Regions from separate parts of the Mycobacterium branderi genome, predicted to be linked through region 2. Evidence: predicted binding sites of a transcription regulator. Region 2 holds the regulator's gene; the other holds the start of a gene.
What was found. Region 2 encodes LexA, which represses DNA repair genes until DNA is damaged. Its sites were predicted from a motif close to CGAACANNTGTTCG; they were not measured.
Positions count from the first base shown of each region.

Region 1: the regulator LexA is predicted to act here: its motif matches at 1,873-1,886, upstream of G6N47_RS02370 (error-prone DNA polymerase).

Region 1 covers NZ_AP022606.1:424,315-428,524, reverse strand. Annotated here, with positions in the region: gene G6N47_RS02380 (universal stress protein) at 1-314, shown strand, start outside; gene G6N47_RS02375 (WS/DGAT/MGAT family O-acyltransferase) at 315-1,703, opposite strand; gene G6N47_RS02370 (error-prone DNA polymerase) at 1,901-4,210, shown strand, end outside.
Region 2 covers NZ_AP022606.1:4,669,159-4,673,368, forward strand. Annotated here, with positions in the region: gene G6N47_RS22650 (PhzF family phenazine biosynthesis protein) at 1-619, shown strand, start outside; gene G6N47_RS22655 (peroxynitrite isomerase) at 616-1,101, opposite strand; gene nrdR (transcriptional regulator NrdR) at 1,135-1,599, opposite strand; gene G6N47_RS22665 (LysM peptidoglycan-binding domain-containing protein) at 1,689-2,159, opposite strand; gene lexA (transcriptional repressor LexA) at 2,359-3,045, shown strand; gene G6N47_RS22675 (sunset domain-containing protein) at 3,051-4,210, opposite strand, start outside.

The DNA of each region.
Region 1 (4,210 bases), 4.2 Mb from region 2:
CGGTCTACGCCTGGCGCGACACGGGCGTGTTCGACGTGCCGGGAATCGACCTCGCCACGATGCAGGCCGACGGCGAGCGGGTGCTGGCCGAGCAGATGGCGGGCTGGCAGGAGCGCTACCCCGATGTGTCGGTGCGGCGGGTGGTCGTGGGTGATCGGCCGGCCGACCAGCTGATCGAGCAGTCGCACTCGGCGCAGCTGGTTGTCGTGGGCAGCCACGGCCGGGGCGGCTTCGCGGGGATGCTGCTGGGGTCGGTCAGCCTGGCGGTCGTGCAGGCCTCGCGCACGCCGGTGATCGTGGCCCGACGAAGCTGATCACTTGGCGAAGAGCAAGACGGAGTCCTGGCTGAGCATTGCCAAACGCGCTACGGCCGTTTCGATGCCGTTGGCGAGTGTTTCGATATCGGCTCCAGCGTCGTAGTCGGTGGTGATGCCGAACACCAGGTCGTCGGCATAGCTCAAAACCGCGACACCCGTGCGCAATCGCAGCGCGATCGGTGGAATCGGCAGCAGCCGCGCTACCTGGTGGCCCATCATCTCTAACTGGCGGCGCGGTCCCGGGACATTGGTCGCCAGCGTCACGATGCCGCGTTGTGGCAGCCGGGTGAGGATCCGAATCAGCCACGACGACAACATGAACGGGACGTAGTCGGCCGCCGAAGATACCACGTTGGCGGCTTGGCGCTGCCCGCCGTGTTTGGTGCGGGCCAATCGGCTGTGTACGGCCCGCAATTGCTGGATCGGGTCATCCTGTTCGACAGGAAGATAGGGCAGCATGATCGAGATGCGATTGCCGGGCTCCTCGAGCGTGTCCGTGGAGCGCACCGATGCCGGTACCAGGGTTCGCAATGAGTCCACACGGGGCTGCTCGCCGCGATGCAGCAATACCGATCGGAAGCCTGCTGTAATCGCCGTGAGCGCAACGTCGTTGATGGTCACGTCGAATTTTCGGCGTATCTGTTCGACGTCGGCGAGGGGGACGCGAACCGCGCGGTAACGCCGCATTGCCGTGACCGGGCCTACCAGCGACGAGCCGGCGGATGGTCGGATCAAGCCGCCTGCAATTTCTGCGGCGCCGCTGGCGGTCCGCACCGCTGTATCGGCAATGCGGGCGATCGTTCGCCAGAAATCGTCAATCGGGTTGCTGCGCGGTGCAATATCAGGCACAGGTTTCAGATATGGCCGTGCGACAGGGGTCCGCTTGGCGGCTACGGGCCGAGCGAACGCATCACCGCCGACGTCATCGCACAGCCGGGTGAGGATGCGGGTCGCCGATATTCCATCGGCCACGCAGTGATGGATCTTCATCAGCACTGCCCAGCGATTGCCCTTCAGACCCTCGATGACCCAGCATTCCCATAGTGGGCGGTTCCGGTCCAAGCGGCGCTCCAAGATGTCGGCGGCAACCCGGTAGAGCTCGGCGTCACCGCCGGGTCGGGGAAGCGCAACTCGGCGCAGGTGATGGTTGACGTCGAAACCCGGATCGTCGACCCACTGCGGAGCGCCGACGTCGAACGGCTGGGTTCTCAGCATCTGAGTGCACCGGGGGATCGCTCTAATCCGTTGTGCAAGCGTATCTTTGAACTGATCGCGATTCGGTGCTGCGCCGTCGACAATGGCGATCCCGCCGATCGCCAGGCTGACGTTGCGGTCCGAATCTTCCGCCATCAGGAAACTCGCATCCAGCGTCTTGAGTTGCTCCACGACTCATCACCGCCGTTCGGTCCTTGGCACTTCGTACGAGTATCCGCTGTGGCCGCGGGCGGGAGGTGGCCGCGGGATTAAATCACGTAAACAACTGGGGTCGGTTGTGTGGCAATGCAGTTCACGAAACTTCACAGGTGTTTTGAGGGTTACGGCCGCTGTAGCTATTCGAACAAAGATTCGATATACTCGCCCGGGTGGGCTGGGGTAATGGCCCGCCGAGCTGGGCGGAAATGGAGCGGGTGCTCGACGGCAAGCCGCGTCGCCCCGGCGCGTCTTCTGGACCACCCGACGACGGCCCGTGGTCGCGCAAGCGCGGAAAGTACCAGCCGCCCGGCGACAGGCAGACGGTTCGCTCGTCGGTCCCGTATGCCGAGTTGCACGCGCATTCGGCGTACAGCTTTCTCGACGGGGCCAGCACGCCGGAGGAGCTGGTGGAGGAGGCGGTGCGGCTGGATCTGCGCGCCATTGCGCTGACCGACCACAACGGCCTGTACGGGGCGGTGCGGTTCGCCGAGGCCGCCGCGGAATTGGACATGGCCACCGTGTTCGGTGCCGAGTTGTCCTTAGGGTCCGGCGCCCGCACCGAGGCGCCCGATCCGCCGGGCCCGCATCTGCTGGTGCTGGCCCGCGGAGCGGAAGGCTATCGGCGGTTGTCGCGACAGCTGGCCGCCGCGCACCTGGCCGGCGGCGAGAAGGGTAAGCCGCGCTTCGATTTCGACGCGTTGACCGAGGCGGCGGGCGGGCACTGGCACATCCTGACCGGATGCCGCAAAGGTCATGTGCGGCAAGCACTTTACACTCAAGGACCGGAAGCCGCCGCCGACGCGCTGGCCGATCTGGTGGACCGGTTCGGCGCCCACCGGGTCAGCATTGAGCTGACCCACCATGGCCAGCCGCTCGACGACGAACGCAACGTCACGTTGGCGGCACTGGCGCCGCGATTCGGCGTCAGCGTGGTCGCCACCACCGGCGCGCATTTCGCCGAGCCGTCGCGTGCTCGGCTGGCGATGGCGATGGGCGCAATCCGGGCCCGGCAATCCCTGGACGACGCCGCCGGATGGCTTGCCCCGCTGGGAGGTTCGCACTTGCGCTCGGGTGAGGAGATGGCCCGGCTGTTCGCCTGGCATCCCCAGGCGGTGAGTGCCGCGGCCGAACTCGGCGAGCAGTGCGCGTTCGGCCTGGCACTGATCGCCCCGCAGCTGCCGCCCTTCGACGTGCCGCCCGGGCACACGGAAGACAGCTGGCTGCGCGAGCTGACTCTGGCTGGCGCCCGCAATCGCTACGGCCCGCCGTCTCAGGCGCGAAAGGCCTATGCGCAGATCGAGCACGAGCTGAAAGTCATTGAGCAACTGAAGTTCCCGGGCTATTTCCTGGTGGTGCACGACATCACCCGGTTCTGCCACGAAAACAATATCTTGTGTCAGGGCCGCGGCTCGGCGGCCAACTCGGCGGTCTGCTATGCGCTCGGTGTCACCGCCGTCGACCCGGTGGCCAACGAGTTGCTGTTCGAGCGCTTCCTGTCGCCGGTGCGTGACGGGCCGCCCGACATCGACATCGACATCGAGTCGGATCAGCGCGAAAAGGTCATCCAGTACGTCTACGACAAATACGGTCGCGACTATGCCGCGCAGGTCGCCAACGTCATCACCTATCGAGGGCGAATCGCGGTGCGCGACATGGCCCGTGCACTCGGGTTTTCGCAAGGCCAGCAGGACGCGTGGAGTAAGCAGATCAGCCGCTGGAACGGGTTGGCCGATTCGCCGGATGTGGAAGATATCCCCGAGCAGGTGATCGACCTGGCCACCCAGATCGCCAACCTGCCGCGGCACATGGGTATTCACTCCGGTGGCATGGTGATCTGCGACCGCCCGATCGCCGACGTGTGCCCGGTGGAGTGGGCCCGGATGGAAAACCGCAGCGTGTTGCAGTGGGACAAAGACGACTGTGCGGCAATCGGTTTGGTGAAGTTCGACCTGCTCGGACTCGGCATGCTCTCTGCGCTGCACTATGCGATCGACCTGGTGGCCGAACACAAGGGCATCGAGGTGGACCTGGCCAAGCTGGACCTGACAGAGCCCGCGGTCTACGAGATGCTGGCCCGCGCCGATTCCGTCGGGGTGTTCCAGGTGGAGTCGCGGGCGCAGATGGCCACCCTGCCGAGACTTAAGCCCCGCAAGTTCTACGACCTGGTGGTGGAGGTCGCGCTGATCCGTCCCGGGCCCATCCAGGGCGGCTCGGTGCACCCGTACATCCGGCGGCGCAACGAAATCGACCCGGTTGTCTACGACCACCCGTCGATGGAGACGGCGTTGCGGAAAACCCTTGGCGTGCCGCTGTTTCAGGAGCAGCTGATGCAGCTCGCGGTGGACTGCGCCGGGTTTTCCGCCGCCGAGGCCGACCAGCTGCGGCGCGCCATGGGCTCCAAGCGCTCGGCCGAACGGATGCGACGGCTGCGCGGCCGGTTCTACGACGGCATGCGCGCACTGCACGGCGCACCCGACGAG
Region 2 (4,210 bases):
TGTCATCGACGCCAGCACTGTGGATGTCCGGGACCGGCAGCGCCTGTCACGCCAATTGGGCTACAGCGAAACGATATTCGTCGATCTGCCCGCGCCCGGGTCGACGACGGCGCATGCCCGCATCTACACACCGATGACCGAGCTGGCGTTCGCCGGGCACCCGGCCGTCGGAGTGTCGTGGTGGCTGCGCCAGCGGGGCACGCCGATCCGCACTCTGCAGCTGCCCGCCGGCATCGTGCAGGTCAGCTACGGCGACGATGTCACCGCCATCAACGCCCGCTCTGAGTGGGCGCCCGAGCTGGCGATCCATGACCTCGAATCGCTCGACGAGCTTGCTGCGGCCGACCCCGCCGACTTTCCCGACGACATCGGCCACTATTTATGGACCTGGACCGACCGGGAAGCGGGATCGTTGCGTGCCCGGATGTTCGCGCCGGGCCTGGGCGTCCCCGAGGACGAAGCCACCGGGTCGGCGGCGGTGCGCATCACCGACTACCTCAGCCGCGACCTGACCATCGTGCAGGGCAAGGGGTCGGTGATCCAGACCACCTGGAACCCCGAGGGATGGGTTCGCGTTGCCGGCCGGGTCGTCGACGACGGCGTGACCCGGTTCGTCTAGCCGGTACGGCGCAGCACCGCGCTGAGGTGGTTCTGCAACGGTTGGCCGACCGCGCCCATCTGCACCGAATACGACAGCTCGTCGCCGTCGATCCGGAACCGGCGGCCGAGCGCGGTCACCTCTTTGGCGGTCGGCGTCAAGCCGATCGTCGACGCGGTCAGCTCGATGTCGATGACGTCGCCGCTCCTCGTGTAGGTGCCGACCTCGATCTCGGTGATCCCGCTGGGATGGGCCAGCACCAGTTCGAGCTGACCGGGCTGCGGCACCCGCAGGTATCCCGTCTCGGCGTGCAGCGGCTTCCCGTCGGCGGCTGCCTTGGTCTTTTGGCCGTAGGCCAGAAACGGCTTGCCGACGTGGCCGAATACGACTTCCTCGAGATAGTCGAACGGCTCGATGGTCGGGTATTTCCCCGACCCGCGGCCCGTCCAGGTGCCCAGCAGCGGCGCGAGCTCTTTGAGGTCGGGGTGCAGGTCGGCGGGCATGCGGCCAGCCTAAAGCGCCGTGGTCGCGGACGGTTAACCGGGCGCTGACACCTTGCGGTGTGCGCGCAGCGCCTCGATCTCGCGCTCGAAATCGTCTGCGGAGGAAAAGGACCGGTACACCGAGGCGAATCGCAGGTACGCCACCTCGTCGAGTTCGCGCAGTGGACCCAGGATTGCCAGACCGACCTCGTGGCTGGGCACCTCCGGCGACCCCTTGGCGCGGACCGTGTCCTCGACCTGCTGGGCAAGCAGGTTCAGTGCGTCGTCGTCGACCTGGCGGCCCTGACACGCGCGTCGCACCCCGCTGATGACCTTTTCGCGGCTGAACGGCTCGGTGACCCCACTGCGCTTGACCACCGCCAACACCGCGGTTTCGACCGTGGTGAATCGCCGCCCGCACTCGGGACACGACCTGCGGCGCCGGATGGCCTGGCCCTCGTCGGTCTCCCGGGAGTCGACCACCCTGGAATCCGGGTGACGACAGAACGGACAGTGCATGGCCGCTCCTTCGCCGCGCTGATAGCCGGGTACCTCAGAACATTCCGAGCGTACCCGCGCGCGACCCGATAGGTACACGGGCGGAGCCGTCAGCCGACCGGCGCGATCAGGGTCTGCCCGGCGGCCAGTGCCGCCGTGTCGAGGCCGTTGAGTTGGCGGATGCGCTCGGCGACCTGTCCAGCCGGCGCGTCCGGTGCCACCCGCGCGGCCAGATGCGACAGCGTCTCCCCCGGTTCGACTCGCACCACGGCGAGCCGATCGGGCACCCGGCCCGCGGCGCCGCCCTGCACCGCCGCGCCGAACTGGGCAACCAGCCCGAGCCACACCGTGATGATCGCGGCGAGCAGGGCCAGCGCCACTGTGGCAGCCGGAGTGATCGGGCGCGGCCGGTGCGGCGCGGTCGACATCAACACCCCGGTGCCGCGATAGCGTGGCGGCGCGACGGCCGGCCCCGTCCGGCGCGGGCGATGAGCCCGCTGGTCACGCGGGCCGGCGGGGCCCACCCGCACCGGGCGAGCACGGCGACGCAGGTCCGGCCGAATCGTCTCGATGGCGGTCATCTGTGCCCCTCTCCTCGACGCTGAATCGATCGCCTGTTCGAACTATAATCGATAGTGCGTTCGAATTCCGAACGTGTGATCGAATCGTTGCATTGCGATTCGGACGGTAATCCGCCCCACCGACAAGCTCGCGGGTCACCGACGACACGCCTCGAACACATGTTTGATCTCCGGCGCGATTGGGTCTACATTCGTTCCTATGAGCGACCGCAGCGATACCCCGGGGACCAGCCGTCGATCCACGGATTCCGGGCTGACCGAGCGACAGCGCACAATTCTGGATGTCATCCGCGCGTCGGTCACCAGCCGCGGCTATCCGCCGAGCATCCGGGAAATCGGTGATGCGGTCGGCCTGACGTCGACCTCCTCGGTGGCGCATCAGCTGCGCACGCTGGAGCGCAAGGGCTATTTGCGCCGGGACCCGAACCGGCCGCGCGCGGTCGACGTCCGCGGCGCCGACGACGCCGGGCCCACGGTGCTCACCGACGTGTCAGGCTCGGATGCGTTGCCGGAGCCCACTTTTGTGCCGGTGCTGGGACGCATCGCGGCCGGCGGTCCGATCCTTGCCGAAGAGGCCGTCGAAGACGTCTTTCCGCTGCCGCGCGAGCTGGTCGGTGAGGGCGCGCTGTTTCTGCTGCGGGTGGTCGGCGACTCGATGGTCGACGCAGCGATCTGCGACGGCGACTGGGTGGTAGTGCGCCAGCAGAACGTCGCCGACAACGGTGACATCGTCGCGGCCATGATCGACGGCGAGGCCACCGTCAAGACGTTCAAGCGCAGCGGCGGTCAGATCTGGCTGATGCCCCACAACCCGGCGTTCGATCCCATCCCCGGAAACGACGCCGCCGTGCTCGGCAAGGTTGTCACCGTCATCCGCAAGATCTGACCCGGTTACTCTGCCCGGGTGAAGCCGTTGACCTGCGCGATTTCCTCACTGGCGAACCAGATTTCGGCGAACGCATCGTCGTAGAGCGCGCTGTCGGGCGTGTAGTACAGGCCGAAGCTGGCATTGCCCTTGACCGGGTAACCCTCCGGCGCCTCGTCCGGGTCGTCCAACGGAAGGTGGATCGCCGGGTGGGCCGGCCCGGCGGGTTCCTCGCTGTCCCCGTCGGCGGCCGCGTGGCGCCCGGAGCGAAGCTCACTCTCGGTGGGAATCCGTGTCGGCGCCGTGTCCACGGCGTCGGGGTCCTCCTCCGTCGCCACGTCCGCACTGAACTCGGAAGGCGTTGCGGCGCTGCGTGTTTCGTCAGACAGGCCGTCGTCTAGCCCCGTGCCGGATCGAGGCATCCAGCCCGCCTCCGGGCGGCTGGCCTCGGGCATCGGCGGGGGCTCCGTGGGTTCGGTGTAGGCGCGGGAGAACGGTGACGTGGCGGGCTCGCCCTCGGCGCCGGCGGCCCAGCGCCGATCCGGCTCCGGCGCGGTGTCATAGGCCGCGTCCGTTTCGGGTTCGGCTTCGAATGGCGCGACGCGCGGGGCGGCGCCTTTGGAGCGCCGCCGCCACAGCCGCGGAGCCAGCGCCACCAGCCCGAGCAGCAGCAGCACCGGAATGATGCCCAGCAACCACCACCAATGCCATGCATGCTTGGCGCCGACGCCGGTGCCGGCTGGCCGGGCCGGACCGGCCGGCGCGTTCTGGCCGGGGATCTGCAGCCCGGACAGCGACGACGCCAGGTTGCCCGGCTCGGTGCTGAAGGTGTTCTTCGCGCGGTCCCAGGCGACCTTGCCGCCGGTGAACTTCTGGCTGACCACGTCGCGGTCAACCGTCTGATCGCCGAGCGGCGCGCCTAGCTTGCCGGTTGCACCGCCGAGTTTGTCCCAGGCGGCCTTCATCGCGCCGCGCACCACAAACGCCCCGTGGTCGGGCGTCCAGAAGATCACCGGCTTGTCGCTGGCCGAAAACGTGCTGACCCGGCTGGCCGGCTTGATGCCGCCGTCGGCCTCGTTGGCCGTGGGGAAACCAAGCTCGCTGCCGGCCGGCCCGCCCAGCGACTCGTATTTGGCCAGGATGTCGCTCTCGACGGCGTTGGCGCCGGTAGCGGGGCTGAAGAACA